DNA from 2 places in the Liquorilactobacillus nagelii DSM 13675 genome. Region 1 is predicted to be linked to the other one. Evidence: riboswitches for the same ligand, from Rfam matches in the RefSeq annotation. Region 1 holds a riboswitch; the other holds the start of a gene.

Region 1 (7,355 bases):
ACAAAATTGCAATGCTTTGTTGACCATCACGACCCGCACGGCCAATTTCTTGTAAATAGCTTTCCAAGTCAGTTGGTAAATGGTAGTGGATAACATACCGCACGTTTTTTTGATTAATTCCCATTCCAAAAGCACTGGTAGCACAAACAACATCCAAATTTCCCAACATGAATTGCTGTTGAACAGCAAAACGTTCTTGTTGAGTTAGTTCAGCGTGATAGGCGGCGGCATTTAAATCAGTAACTTTTGAAATTAGCTGAGCAAATTTTTCGGTTGCTTTACGGCTAGTAAAATAAACTAATCCCGGTGTTTTTAATTGTTGGATTAAATAAATCAATTTTTCATTTTTTTTGACAATATTTTCCGCTGGTTCAACTGCCAAATAAATATTAGGTCGATCAACTGATTGCTCAATTACTGTAGCCTGCTCATCTGCAGTAAATAATAAGTTACAAATATCTTTTTTTACCCGTGGTGTTGCAGTAGCCGTTAAAGCTAGTGTTAGTGGTTGCTGTAGTTGTTGGCGCAAAAAACCTAGTTGCAAATATTCCGGACGAAAATCCGGACCCCATTGAGAAATACAATGAGCTTCATCAATTACTAACAAACCTAACTTTAGACGCTGCAACTGACGAAGCATTGCTGGCTGTAAAGCCATCTCGGGTGAAATAAAAATAAAATGATACTCAGCTAAATGCCGCAAAACAAATCTTTTTTCTTGTTTAGATAACATTGAAGTCAATGCAGCCGCTTGATGTTCACCAATATACTTTAATTCCTTGACTTGATCTTGCATCAAAGAAATCAATGGTGAAATAACCAAGACTGGTTGTTTAGTCATCAAGCCATATAATTGATAGCAAAGTGATTTACCAGTACCTGTTGGAAGAATTGCCACCGCGCAATGTTGCTCTCCTAAAGCCATCAAAGTGTCACTTTGACCTAGTTTGAAAGATTGATAGCCAAAATAGCGCTGCAAACCCGCTGACAATTCACTTTTTGTTAACAAGGAGGTTGCCTCCTTTCTTTTGTTTTAATTGCTGAATTTGAAATAAGCGAAATTGAAAAAATGGAATTCCTAACTGGTTAACAACTTGATAATTCCAATTTACTAAATCAGATTGCGGAAATGAAACGAGCAATTGTCGTTGAATCTCAGTTGACAATATGTGTTGATACGGAAAATCGTTTTCAAAAATAGCAGCTTCCAATAAATGTTCTTGAATAGTACTAACTTTAAGTTTCCTTTGACGGGCAATCTCTGCTACCGTTTGCCGCTTTAAAAACAATTGATAACTGCGGACACTGCTCGCCGTTAAGCGACTTGGCAAACGAAAAAGTTTTATCAATTCTTGCCAAGCAGGCCCTTGAGTCAGAAGCTTTTCTGCTAACTGTAGTGAAAAATCACTCAATAAACAATTTAATTCTCCAACTGTCCACCCGGTTTGCTGTTGTAGCTGCAACAGTGTTTGTCCCGCAACTTGATGACCGGAAAACATATTTAAAAAAACATCAGCAACGAGCTGGGGTTTTTGAATCAGGAATGTTGTTAACGTCTGTACAAATTCTTGTTGCAACTGTTGCCTAGAAAAATGTCGCAACCAACGCTTTAACCAGTATTGCAATTGTGGATCAGTAATATTAACGTAATAATGCGGATTATGATAAGTCATTTCTGAAAAAACTTGGATTAATAATGCCAGCATTTTCTCCCAAGCTCTAACTTGGTATTGTTGAACTAATAGCGGTGCTTGCCGCCAGTAGTGAATTGCTTGATATTTTTGCCATTGCTGAAATCCACTAGGAGTCAAAATCACTCCATTTTCAACTACTTTTAGACTTTCTGAATGTTGCAACTGATCAATTTGTTGTTCAAAATAAACTTTATTCAAGTTGGGCGCAACTGCAAGCCAATCAAGCAACTGATATTCTAATCCCCAAAATAAGTTAGAAACAGTTCTTTTGTTAATTAGTAATTGTCTAATAACTACTGGACGTCGGGCTTGAACAGTTGAAAAAAAATACAAAATTCGTTGATCTGCCATTATACTCTGTCCTTTCGGATAAAAGTCCTAACTTAATTATACGTTAGCAACTAATTTTTTTCACAAAAAAACAGCCCTTAGAGCTGGCTGAATTTTAATTTTGTATTTAACGGTTATTATTTAGCGAATGATCCGCAATCCAAAAACGCATCCGGGAAAATAACAACCAAAATGCAGTTCCGACTAACACACCTTTAATTAAATTAAAGGGAACTACTCCAAACAACACCAATTTACTTAATGGTAAGGACAATTTCATTCCTAAAACACTCATATAGAGTGGTGTAATAATTAACCAATTAGCTAATGACAAAACAAATGTCAGTAATAAAGTCGCAGATAAAATTGTTACTAGAATATTCTTTAAATTGGGTGTTTGATCGCGACGCAACAAGTAATAAATTGGTAGGCAAAAAAGTAGGGTTGCTGCAAAACTTGTGGCCACTCCGATTAATTGAGCAATCGATGGTCCAGAAATTAAAAAGTAAAGCAGTGAACGAATTAACGCAATTTCTATCCCGCCCATTGGTCCTAATAAAAACATTCCTAGCAAAATTGGCAAATCAGAAAAATCGATTTTCATATAAGGAACAATTGGAATTACCGAAAACGCTAAAAACATTAACAAATAAGAAATGCCTGCCAAGCAAGCCGCCAAAACATATTTCCTAGTAGCAGTAACCACCATCATAATGACCTCCTGATGAGTTCATCTCCGGGCACTTATCAATTGTCGAAAAAAAAACTCTGTTGATCAGCGGCGACCAACAGAGTTTATTTGTCTATTCTCAAATAAGCCCTATCTTCTTTATCCAGACTATACTGTCGGCACTGGAATCACACCAGTTCAACTACATCACTGTAGGTCGCGGCCTATTACCGCCGGTCGGGAGTTGCACCCTGCCCCTGAAGATAAACTACTATTAAATTTATAAAATAAGTGTAACATAAAAAATAACATAGAGCAAGCTTATTTTTTAATCAGATTCCGCAAACGTTCAATTTCATTACCCGTTAAACGACGATACTGTCCCGAAACTAACCCCGTTAAATCAAGAAATCCATAACGTTCACGTCTCAATTTATTAACTGGATGACCAATGGCTGCAAACATTTTCTTCACTTGATGATTACGTCCTTCATGAATTGTTAACTGCCACAAAGAATTGTCCTTTTTGATGGCAATTTTTTTAATTCTTGCCGGCGCTGTTTTACGACCATCAATCATGATTCCTTTTTCTAGTTGCTGCAACTGCTCTTTAGTTGGAATGCCCTTAACTTTGGCTAAATATGTCTTTGCAACTTTGAAACGAGGATGCATCATTTGATTAGCCAGTTCACCATCATTCGTTACTAACAAAATTCCAGATGTATCATAATCTAAGCGACCGATCGGGTAAATTCTTTCGGTTACCTCTGGAAAGTAATCAACCACAACTTTCCGATGATGATTATCAGTAACTGCTGAAATTACACCACGAGGTTTGTAAAACAAGTAATAATCTTTTTTCTCTTGTTCAATTAATTTTCCTTCAACTTGAATTGCATCATCATTTGAGACTTTCGTTCCTAATTCACGAATAATTTCACCATTAACTTTAACTTTTCCTGCTAAAATTAACTTTTCCGATGCTCTTCTTGAAGCTACTCCTGCCTCAGCCATCACCTTTTGCAATCTTTCTTTAGCTTTCAATTATTTCTCCTCTTTATCTTCTGCTGGTTCGACTAAATCATTAAAACGAGCCAACAAATCATCAGTTTCTAATGGTAAATCAAGCTGTTCAGCTTGTGGAAATGGCGGTAATTCTTGCAATGAATGTAAGCCGAAACGATCCAAAAAAAATTCTGTTGTCGCATAAACAATCGGTCTGCCGGGAACCTCAAGTCGCCCTGCTTCGGTAATTAAATCCAATAATAACAGACGTTTCAAGGCTCCATTTGCGCCTACACCACGAATCTCTTCAATATCTGCTCGAGTCACAGGTTGCTTATAAGCTATAATGGACAAAGTTTCCATTGCTGCTCGAGATAAAGATACTTGGTTGGGAATTGCAAAATAGTTCTCTAACAATGGTGCATATACACTTTTAGTTGTTAGCCGGACTCGTTCATCAGTCATATGTAACTTGAGACTACTTGTCGAATCAACTTGATATTTTTTTTTCAATTCATCTAACTGTGCAAAAACCGCTGGCTTAGCTAAGCCAGTCAAATTTGCTAACTCGCTAGGAGTAATTCCTTGATCCCCACTGACAAAAAGTAAAGCTTCAATTTTAGCCAAATTTGATGTCATTTTGAATTATTAGACTCCCTTCAACTTGATTGGGCCTAAATCCGTTTCTTGCCTAACTTCAATTTGGCCACGTTTGATTAATTCAAGTAATGCCAAAAAAGAAGTAACAACTTGTTCTAAGATTACATCATCCGCACGAAACAATTCATCAAAAGTTAGCCAACCTACTCGTTTAGCTACTTGCTTGCCCAATCGTTCTATCTCGCCTTCAATAGTGAATTTTTCTGAATGGACATGACGTACACGTTTCAATTGTTGCCGTTGGCGCTGACGAAGTAATACCTGCCCAAAATAATGCTCAAGTTCAGAAATTTTCAATTGTTTTTTTAATAGTAATTTTTGGCTAGCTAGTGGAACCTCAGCTGGGGCCCGCGAATAATCACACTGACGTTTCTCAGCCAATTCTTGTAATTTTTGAGCCGTTAATTGAAAGCATTGGTGAGCTAATAATTGTTCAACTAATTCCTGCCGTGGATCAAGTTGATCATCGACCGGTGGATCTAGCTCCTCATGCTGTGGTAACAGCAAGCGACTTTTAATACTCAACAATGTGGCCGCCATAACTAAATACTCACCAGCAATGTCTAAAGAAAGCGACTGCATTTGATGTAAGTAATCCAAATATTGCGAAGTAATCGCAGAAATTTGAATGTCGTAAATATCCATCTGATTTTGTTTAATCAAATGCAGTAATAAATCAAGTGGACCTTCAAAAGCAGCTAACTTGAAAGTCAGCTGCTTAGACTGTTTAGTAGTCTCCATGATGCTGTTCCCACTTTGAAATTAATCCGGCCGTTTCCATACTGCCCATCATTTTTCGATTTGGATATAATTGATCTAAAGCATCAAGCATTTGAAAGCTGACACCCTCATTGCGTTCCGCTGGTGAAATTGCAATATGCCGCACCATTAAAATTTCGGTTGAGATTTCTACTCCAACCACACCGACAAAATCACCATTTTGGTTTTTCCATAAGAAAAGAATTCGGTTTTCTTCTCCTTGGTACCATTGCAATTCGGCCTTTAAATGTGATAATTCCTTTAAATCCGGAATAAAGGATAACAATCCCATGGCAATTTTTTGATAATCGTTCTTATACTTATACAGCATTGTAGACCTCCTATGGTCAACTGCAGCTAGCAGAATCGTAAATCCCAGCTATTTTACCATAAAATGCTGTTTCAAACAAACAAGCATTCCTCAGGCTCGTGGATGATATTGATTATAAATTCCCTGTAGCCTCTTTTTAGAAAGATGGGTATAAATCTGTGTTGTCGAAATATCCGCATGTCCGAGGAGCTCTTGAACAACTCGTAAGTCAGCTCCATTTTCCAAAATATGCGTTGCAAAGGAGTGTCTGAGAGTATGCGGAGTAACATCTTTCTGAATTCCAGCTGCTCTAACTAACTGCTTAAGGTTCTTCCAGACACCCTGACGTGTCAAACCACGGCCATGATGGTTTAAAAAAACAAATTTCGAACGTTGTTTTCCCAATAGTTTTGGTCGGGCTTCAGTTAAATAAAGTTCAACCCACTTAACAGCCTGGGAACCTAACGGAACAATCCGTTCTTTTTGACCCTTTCCAAGAGTTTGCAACAATCCCAAGCTTAAGTGCAAATCTGCCAATTTTAAATGGACCAACTCACTGACACGCAGACCCGTCGCATACATAACTTCAAGCATTGCACGATCGCGTAAGCCCAGTATCTTAGTCGTATCAGGTGTCTTTAATAATTGCTCAACCTCAGCAACCGACAACACCTCTGGCAAATGTTCTCTTTTTTTGGGTGAATCGATCAACAACATCGGATCTTTCTTGATAACTGCTTCTTCGGTCAAATATTGAAAAAACTTGCGCAAGCTAGTAACCGAACGAGTAATTGAACTGGCAGTTTTTCCTTGCTGCATTTCAAATTGCAAAAAATTTAAAATTAAATCCCGGGTTACAGTTTGATAATCCGTTAGTTGTTGTTCACGCAAATAATGATTAAATTGTTTTAAATCATTTCCATAGCTGGCAATGGTATTATCAGTTAAGCCACGCTCAACTTTTAAATAGTGCAAGTAATCTTTAACCAGATTATCGATAACTACCACCTCTATTGCAGATGCCGCTGCCGTTTTGCCCGACATTTGGCACAAACACCCAAAAAGGTTAAACGATGGTCAGCAACTTCAAAACCATACTTTTCTTTAACCTTCATTTCAACATCAACTAAGAGATCTTCATGAATCTCTTCAACTGCTCCGCAAATTTGGCACAAAAGATGATGATGAAAGTGTCCAGAATCTTCCGTCCGTAAATCATACCTAGTAATTCCATCTTCAAAACTAACGCGATTAACAATTTTTAGCTCAGCTAGAACTTCTAATGTTCGGTAAACAGTTGCCAATCCAATTTCTGGCTCAGCCTCTTTGACTTTAGCAAATAACTCTTCAGCTGAAAGATGACTCTCATGTAGTCGAACTAGCGTCTTTACGGTTGCCCGTCTTTGCGGTGTTAATTTTAAACCAGCTTGATGAAGCTTTTTTTCGATCTGGCCGAGTTCTTCTGGCTGTAGCACCAAGTCGATCACTTCTTTCTTTTGCCTATTTGTCAATTGATTTCAAAAAAATTTGGCCATCTTTTTGTTCAATTAGACCATTCTTCAATAAATGTCCAACAGCACGTTTAAATTGACCTTTACTAATTCCAAAGTAGCTTTTAATCTCAGCTGGAGAACTTTTATCCCAAAATGGTAAACTCCCACCTTGATGTTCTAAAGCTGCAACTAGCATTGCTGCATCCTCTCCAATTGCCTCATAAGCCCGCGGTCGTAATGAAATATTTAAGAGGCCATCTGGTCGAACACCAATTACTCGTGCCTTCATTTGTTCACCCAAGCGTGGCTCTCGATCGCGTTCACTTGGATGTATAAAGCCTAGTTGAAAATCGGGTGTAATTACTAATGTGCCCGCTAATTTTAACCGGTAAGCAGTAACTGTTACATCTTGATTCATCATTGTTGGTTCTGCT
Region 2 (7,355 bases), 640 kb from region 1:
CATATCAGCAGCAGTAATTGTTTTTTTCTGGGGGTCTACTGCTAGGACATTGTGATTGTCGCAAACTTTTACTCCTAAGTTAACCAGTTGAGCTGGTGAAGAAACGAAGGTATCATCCAGTTGCTGCAATGAGTGATTTAAATAAAGAAAAACTCCATCGGACATAAATGAGAAGCCATTAGTTCGTTCGTAAATTGTAACCTGAGTATCAGGATGAATTTCTAGAATTTCTTTAGCGGCAACGAGGCCGGCATGTGTACAGCCAATAATGATAACTTTCATGTTAACTCCATTTATAAAATATAAGATTTTTAAACACCGATTTAATTAATATTATATAATTATTAATGACATTGAGAAAGAATTATTAATTATAGAACCACGCGCATTAAAATAGGAACTGCTGGGGGGAATTTATAATGTATCGTTTTTTTGCACAACCACAAATTAACACCCGTACACGCTCATTAATTGGTTATGAGATGTTGATTCGCGAAGCAGATGCGGCAGGCTGGCGTTTGCCCCAAAGCTTTTCAGCAATTCCGTTAGACGCACAAATTAGCTTAATTAAATTAGCTGGTCGTGAATTAGCGTTAAAAGTAGAATCAATTTCTTTTAATCTCGATCAACAACAGTTTATGAATGATCAGATGGCAGCGGCTTTATGTCAGGCCCAGTTAATGATTTATCCGTTGACGGTCGTAGTTGAATTGACTGAGGATCAAGCGAGTCATGCGATTGATCCGCAAGCATTACAGAAAAGAGTTAGGTTATACCTTAGCTATGGTATGGAACTAAGTATAGATGATGTTAGTACTGGCGAAAATACCTATGAGAAAATCAAGTATTTGTTACCGTTAGCGTCAGAAATTAAAGTCCCATTACAAAATTTTCGTCAAGAAAAACGTGAAGCAGAAATTCCTGGTCAATTAATTTTTTGGCGTCAAATAGCACGCAATCACAATTTACGTTTGATTGTCGAGGGGGTTGAGACGCCCTCTGATGAAGAATTGCTCGATGAACTTGATTTGCCATTACGACAAGGATATTATTACGGGAGACCACATTTATTTAAGTTGCAATAAAATAACGAATATTTTATCGTGTTACTAACAAAAATTAAAACACCGCCGTCAGTCTGGTAATCAGCTACGGCGGTGTTTTGTTTAATCCAAAAAATAATTATATAAATCCCCGATACTTGTTCCTTTGAAATTAACATCTTTTTGATCGGCTACTTTTACATCGACCACTCGATAGTGGTCTTGAAGTGATGGTACCTCAAGTTGCTCGTCAGCTACAAAATCCGCAGGTGATTTAAAATCAATAGTATGTCTTTCTCCATTTATTAGGTAAATGATCTCTAACATAACCAGGATCTCCTTTCTTGATTTGTATTTAGTATACACGCTTAAATCTACAATTAAAAATGTTTTAGCGGATAAACTAAAAAAAGTCTTGACATAAACAATAAAAACTAATACGATATATTTGTGATAAAAAAGGTAACAAAAAAAGGAGAACGACATGACAACTATTAATGGATACGAACAAAGCGATCGCGAAGAAAAACTGGATATTTTAAATTTACCTTCCTTGGAAGCTGAAGCCAAAAAGATTATTCCCAAGGGTGGATTTGGGTACATTAGTGGTGGCTCAGAAGATGAATGGACTTTACATGAAAATACAACAGCTTTTAACCATGTTCAAATTATTCCTCGAGCTTTGACAGATATGGAGCAGCCAACAACAGCAACTTCGGTCTTTGGCATCAATCTTAAAACACCAATTATGATGGCTCCGGCAGCAGCTCAAGGTTTAGCTCATTCTCGAGGTGAAGAAGCCACGGCTGAGGGATTAGCGCAAGCCGGTGGTCTAATGGCTCAAAGCACCTATTCTTCAACTTCGATTGCTGATACAGCAGCAGCTGGTAAAGGTGCACCACAATTTTTCCAGTTATATATGAGTAAGGACTGGGACTTTAATCGGAGTTTACTTGATGAGGCAGTTAAAGCCGGTGCTAAGGGCATTATTTTGACAGTCGATGCTACTGTTGATGGTTATCGTGAATCAGATATTATTAATAATTTCCAATTTCCAATTCCAATGGCAAATCTTGCAAAGTTTTCTGAAGGTGATGGTAAGGGAAAAGGAATCATGGAAATTTATGCAGCAGCTGCCCAAAAAATTGCTCCAGCTGATGTTCGTAAAATTGCTGAATATACTCATTTACCAGTAATTGTTAAAGGAATAGAAAGTGCTGAAGATGCTTTATTGGCAATTGGTGCCGGTGCTCAAGGAATTTATGTATCCAACCATGGTGGACGACAGTTAAATGGTGGACCAGCAGCATTTGATGTTTTACATGAAGTGGCCCAAGCAGTTGATCATCGAGTACCAGTAATTTTTGATAGTGGGGTCCGCCGTGGATCACATGTCTTTAAAGCATTGGCTAGTGGAGCTGATTTAGTAGCTTTAGCTCGGCCAGTAATCTATGGGTTGGCTTTAGGTGGTGCCCAAGGTGTCGCTTCGGTTATTAATCATTTGAATGATGAGTTGAAAATAGATATGCAATTAGCTGGAACTAAAACGATTGAAGATGTGAAGCAAGCAAAACTGATTCGTCACTAATTAATTAGAAAAGCAGGGCTGACATTTCAGTCCTGTTTTTTTTGCTAATTAGTAAGGGTTTTGTTTTAATAGAATTAATTAAAAAGAACAAGACAGGAATGGGTAACCTTGAAAGAAGAACTTAAAAGTTTAGTTCAAGCGATTATGGCTGATCCAGAGAATCAAAAATATACTGAACGCGCAATTCGACCATTATTTACAGTTGATCCGCAAGCAAAAATTTTGATTGTTGGTCAAGCTCCAGGACTTAAAGCTGAGCAAACTCAAAAAATGTGGAACGACGCCAGCGGTAAAAAGTTGCGGCACTGGATGGGGATTACACCAGCAGAGTTTTATTGTCCAGCTAAAATTGCAATTTTGCCGCTTGATTTTTATTATCCTGGTCGAGGCAAAAGTGGTGATCTTCCTCCACGAAAAGAATTTGCTGCCAAATGGCATCCGCAATTGTGGAAGTATCTACCACAGGTCAAGTTGACTTTGCTGGTTGGAAGTTATGCACAGCATTTTTACTTGCGGCAGCCTAACTCAACCCGATTAACAACTACTGTTAGAGAATATCGAAAATATCTACCACGGTATTTTCCATTAGTGCATCCGTCGCCACTGAATTATGGGTGGTTAAAAAAGAATCCGTGGTTTGAAAATGAGGTTGTTTCAGAATTACAATATCGAGTTAAGTCTGTTTTGAATTAAGGTAAAAAAGAGGTTCAAAAATGCAAATCAAATTAGTTAGGATCTATCAAAAGACGTCAAATTTTACTGGTTATCGAATCTTAGTCGACCGTTTATGGCCGCGTGGTATTTCAAAGGAAAGTGCCCATCTAGATCAATGGTTTAAAGAAATTGGTCCAAGTAAAAGTTTACGCCAGTGGTTTAATCATGATCCGGCAAAATTTTATGAATTTCGTGATAAATATTTGCTTGAATTAAAACAAAATCCCCAAGCCAAAACTTTTATTCAGCTTGTTTCACAACAACTGATGCAGCAGGATGTAATTTTTTTATTTGGTGCCAAAGATTTACAGCATAATCAAGCAGTTGTTTTAAAGCAATTTGTTGAACAGCGGTTATCTTGATGTACTTGTATTTTTAAGTGAAATATAGTATTCTTCTTTTGATAACTGAATAGATTTCTTCGGGGCAGGGTGAAATTCCCGACCGACGGTGACAACTAGTAAGTTGAAGTCCGTGACCCGCGTTATGCGGTGGATCCAGTGTGAGTCTGGGACCGACAGTAAAGTCTGGATGAGAGAAGAAAAATTTGATTTTTAATGAGATTTACTGTTTTGGATTTTTGTGTTATCCAGCTCAGTTGAAATCTTATTTAGCTTTCAAAAATTCTGCCCCGCATAAAAAATAATGCGGGGCTTTTTTTGTGGGGTGATTTAAGTTACGAAAAGAGATTATATGCAATTGGCAAGTGAGCTTGCTAAAAAAGGTCAGGGAAAAACTTGGACTAATCCGTTAGTTGGTGCGGTGATTGTTAAAAATCAAGAAATTTTGGCTTGCGGCTTTCACCATCAATTCGGGGAACCGCATGCTGAAATCAACGCACTAAATCAGCTAACGAAGCTTGCGGCCGCTCGTGGAGCAACCATGTATGTCACATTGGAACCTTGCAGTCATTATGGGAAAACACCACCTTGTGCTAAAAAAATAGTTGAGGTTGGCTTTTCTAGGGTAATAATTGGACAACTTGATCCTAATCCTCTGGTTGCTGGAAAAGGTTGCCAAATTTTGCGACAAGCTGGGATTAAAGTTGAAATTTTAAATCAAACTCAGCAATTGAATCCAGCTTATAACTTTTTTTATCGGCATCAGCGTCCTTGGGTTACTCTTAAATATGCAATGAGTTTTGATGGAAAAATCAATGCTCAAAGCGGGGTTAGGAGTATCTTAACTGGTCCAGCAACTTTTGCAGATACGCAGCAATTGCGAGCGCAGCAACAGGCAATATTAATTGGTGAGAACACTTTAAAAGTCGATGATCCACAACTGACAGTTCGCTTAGCTAACCTTTTATATCCGCCAGTCAGAGTTGTTTTAGTTAATGATGCGGATCAACTTGATTTGAGTTTACGATTGTTTAAGTCAACTGCTCCGATTTTGTTATTGAGTCGTAAGAAATCCAAGCGAGAATGGCCGCCACAGGTGACGGTCTTAACCGACGATGAGTGGTCATCACAAAAAGTAATCCAGTTATTATATCAGCGTGGAATCCAGTCATTACTAATTGAAGGTGGTGCACAGATTCAAGCAGATTATTTAGGAGCTGGAATTGTTGATCGGTTGGTTATTTATCTGACTCCTCACATTTTTGGTGGAATAGGTTTACCAGCAGCATTCGGCAAAGCGACTCCTAATTTCATTAACTACAGAGTAATAAATCAGCAACAAATCGGTGAAGATTTTCGCTTTGAACTTATCAGAACTAAGGAGGAGTCAAATGTTTAGCGGAATTATTGTGACACAAGGTCGCTTGAAAGGTTTGATAAAAACTGCTTCAAAGATTAGTTTGACAATTACTGTTTCCGATACTTCCAAACTAGCTAAGAAAACTGGCGACAGCATTGCAGTTAACGGAATTTGTTTAACTGTTACTCAACTTGATGCAACCGAGTTTAGGGTTGATTTAATGCCAGAAACTTTGCGGCGAACCAATTTGCAAAAAATTAGACAAGGAGCATTAGTTAATCTTGAACCGGCTTTATTGCCGACAACTCGGATTGCTGGTCATTTTGTTTTAGGACATGTTGATACAACGGCAATGGTGGTTAAACGAGAAAATGAACAAACAGCACTGATTTTGACTTTTCAAGTATCTAAAAAGTATTTGCCGTTTATCGCTGAAAAAGGATCAATCGCGATTAATGGAGTTAGTTTAACGGTAATGGCAGTTGATCAAAGTGGGTTCAGTGTTAGTTTGATCCCGTTAACTCAACAGATTACGAACTTAGGAAGTTTGCAAGTAGGTGAGCAGGTAAATGTTGAGGTAGATGTTTTAAGTCGGTATCTTTTGCGACAAGAGGAGGTAAGTAATGAAAGCTAAACAAATTATTGAGCGTGTAGAGCAAGCGGTGAATGTTTTAAAACAGGGTGGATTAGTAGTTGTTACTGATGATGAACAGCGTGAAGCCGAAGGAGACTTAATTGGTTTAGCAGAATTTGTCACCCCTACAACCGTTAACAAAATGGTGACGAAAGCACGTGGATTGTTATGTGTTCCATTAGCCCCACAGGTTGCTCAGCGTTTAGGATTACGGCCAATGAGTGCCAACTCTACCGATGCTTTTCATACGGCTTTTACTGTGAGTGTTGATGCTAAAAAGACGGTTACTGGGATTTCAGCTTTTGATCGAGCAACCACAATAAAAAAATTAGCCGATCCAGCAGCTCAACTAACCGATTTTTACCAGCCAGGCCACATTTTCCCATTGATAGCCAAAGAACATGGTGTTTTGGAACGCGGCGGACATACTGAAGCTGCCGTTGATTTAGCAAAATTAGCAGGTGCGCAACCAGTCGCTTATATTATGGAAATTTTAAAAAAAGATGGAACAATGGCTCGTCGCAAAGATTTAAAAGCTTTTGCTGAAGGAATGCAATTACCGTTGATATCAATTGAGGATTTACAAACGTATCGTTATTTGAAAAATATCGATGTTGCAAATTCAGCGGTTCATATTAAGCTCCCCACCCGCTATGGAGATTTTTTAGTTGAAGCATTTACGACATTTGATGGTAAGGAACCGACGTTGTTGATATCTAAAGGAAAGATCAAGCTGGACCAACCATTGCTGCTCCGTTTGCATTCGGAATGTCTAACGGGTGATTTGTTAGGGTCTAAACGTTGTGATTGTGGTGATCAGTTGGAACTATCATTGAAAAAAATTGCGGCTGCCAAAAATGGAGCAGTTTTATATTTGCGACAAGAAGGACGCAGTATTGGTCTTTTGAATAAATTAAAAGCCTATCAATTACAACAACAAGCTAACTTAGATACGGTAGCTGCTAACTTGGCTTTAGGATTTGAAGCCGATCAGCGTGATTATGGAATAGCAGCGGCAATTTTGCACCAAAAAGGAGTTACTCAGGTTGACTTATTGACTAATAATCCCGATAAAGTTAATCAACTTGAAGATTTGGGGATCGAAGTATGTCGACGAATTGGTTTGGAAGGTAAGGTTTATCCTGAGAACTTGGACTATCTAAAAACCAAAAAATCACAGATGGGACATCTACTTAAGGAGGTCAACTAATGAAAGAATATGTTGGGAATTATGATGGAGAAAAGCAGCGAATTGGAATTGTGATTGCCAAATTTAATGATTTAGTAACTAAACGGTTGTTGGAAGGTGCGCGGCAAACTTTGTTTCAAGCTGGAGTGACGGCGGAAAATATTGAAGTTTATTGGGTACCTGGAGCATTTGAGATTCCGCGAACAGCCAGATTATTAAGCGAGTCTGGTCGAGTTAAAGGTATTATTGCTCTAGGAGCAGTTGTTCGTGGTGAAACTGCGCATTTTGATTATGTTTGTGCCGCTGCCGCTAATGGAATTGCCGAAATTTCACTCCAAGGAGCTGTTCCCGTAATGTTTGGTGTTCTAACTACAGATACAATGGATCAAGCATTGAACCGGGCTGGTGGTAAGGCAGGCAATAAAGGTAGTGAATGCGCGCTGGCCCTCTTAGAGATGGTTTCTTTACAACAGCAAATTCAAAAGA

The links. A riboswitch is a leader RNA that binds a small molecule or an ion and turns the genes downstream of it on or off. The one in region 1 is predicted to bind FMN.
Region 2: it holds a riboswitch for FMN, as region 1 does, so the genes downstream of both, ribD (bifunctional diaminohydroxyphosphoribosylaminopyrimidine deaminase/5-amino-6-(5-phosphoribosylamino)uracil reductase RibD) here and G6O73_RS03710 (ECF transporter S component) in region 1, are expected to answer to the same signal.

What each region holds. Positions count from the first base shown of each region.
Region 1 covers NZ_CP049304.1:679,516-686,870, reverse strand. Annotated here, with positions in the region: gene G6O73_RS03720 (RecQ family ATP-dependent DNA helicase) at 1-1,009, opposite strand, end outside; gene G6O73_RS03715 (helix-turn-helix domain-containing protein) at 993-2,045, opposite strand; gene G6O73_RS03710 (ECF transporter S component) at 2,152-2,733, opposite strand; FMN riboswitch at 2,843-2,963, opposite strand; gene G6O73_RS03705 (pseudouridine synthase) at 3,016-3,738, opposite strand; gene scpB (SMC-Scp complex subunit ScpB) at 3,739-4,338, opposite strand; gene G6O73_RS03695 (segregation and condensation protein A) at 4,348-5,100, opposite strand; gene G6O73_RS03690 (GNAT family N-acetyltransferase) at 5,087-5,449, opposite strand; gene xerD (site-specific tyrosine recombinase XerD) at 5,540-6,472, opposite strand; gene fur (ferric iron uptake transcriptional regulator) at 6,439-6,903, opposite strand; gene G6O73_RS03675 (CvfB family protein) at 6,929-7,355, opposite strand, start outside.
Region 2 covers NZ_CP049304.1:43,796-51,150, forward strand. Annotated here, with positions in the region: gene G6O73_RS00220 (NAD(P)/FAD-dependent oxidoreductase) at 1-282, opposite strand, end outside; gene G6O73_RS00225 (EAL domain-containing protein) at 420-1,085, shown strand; gene G6O73_RS00230 (hypothetical protein) at 1,167-1,370, opposite strand; gene G6O73_RS00235 (lactate oxidase) at 1,528-2,631, shown strand; gene G6O73_RS00240 (uracil-DNA glycosylase family protein) at 2,776-3,324, shown strand; gene G6O73_RS00245 (DUF488 domain-containing protein) at 3,345-3,707, shown strand; FMN riboswitch at 3,759-3,892, shown strand; gene ribD (bifunctional diaminohydroxyphosphoribosylaminopyrimidine deaminase/5-amino-6-(5-phosphoribosylamino)uracil reductase RibD) at 4,039-5,085, shown strand; gene G6O73_RS00255 (riboflavin synthase) at 5,078-5,680, shown strand; gene G6O73_RS00260 (bifunctional 3,4-dihydroxy-2-butanone-4-phosphate synthase/GTP cyclohydrolase II) at 5,670-6,890, shown strand; gene ribH (6,7-dimethyl-8-ribityllumazine synthase) at 6,890-7,355, shown strand, end outside.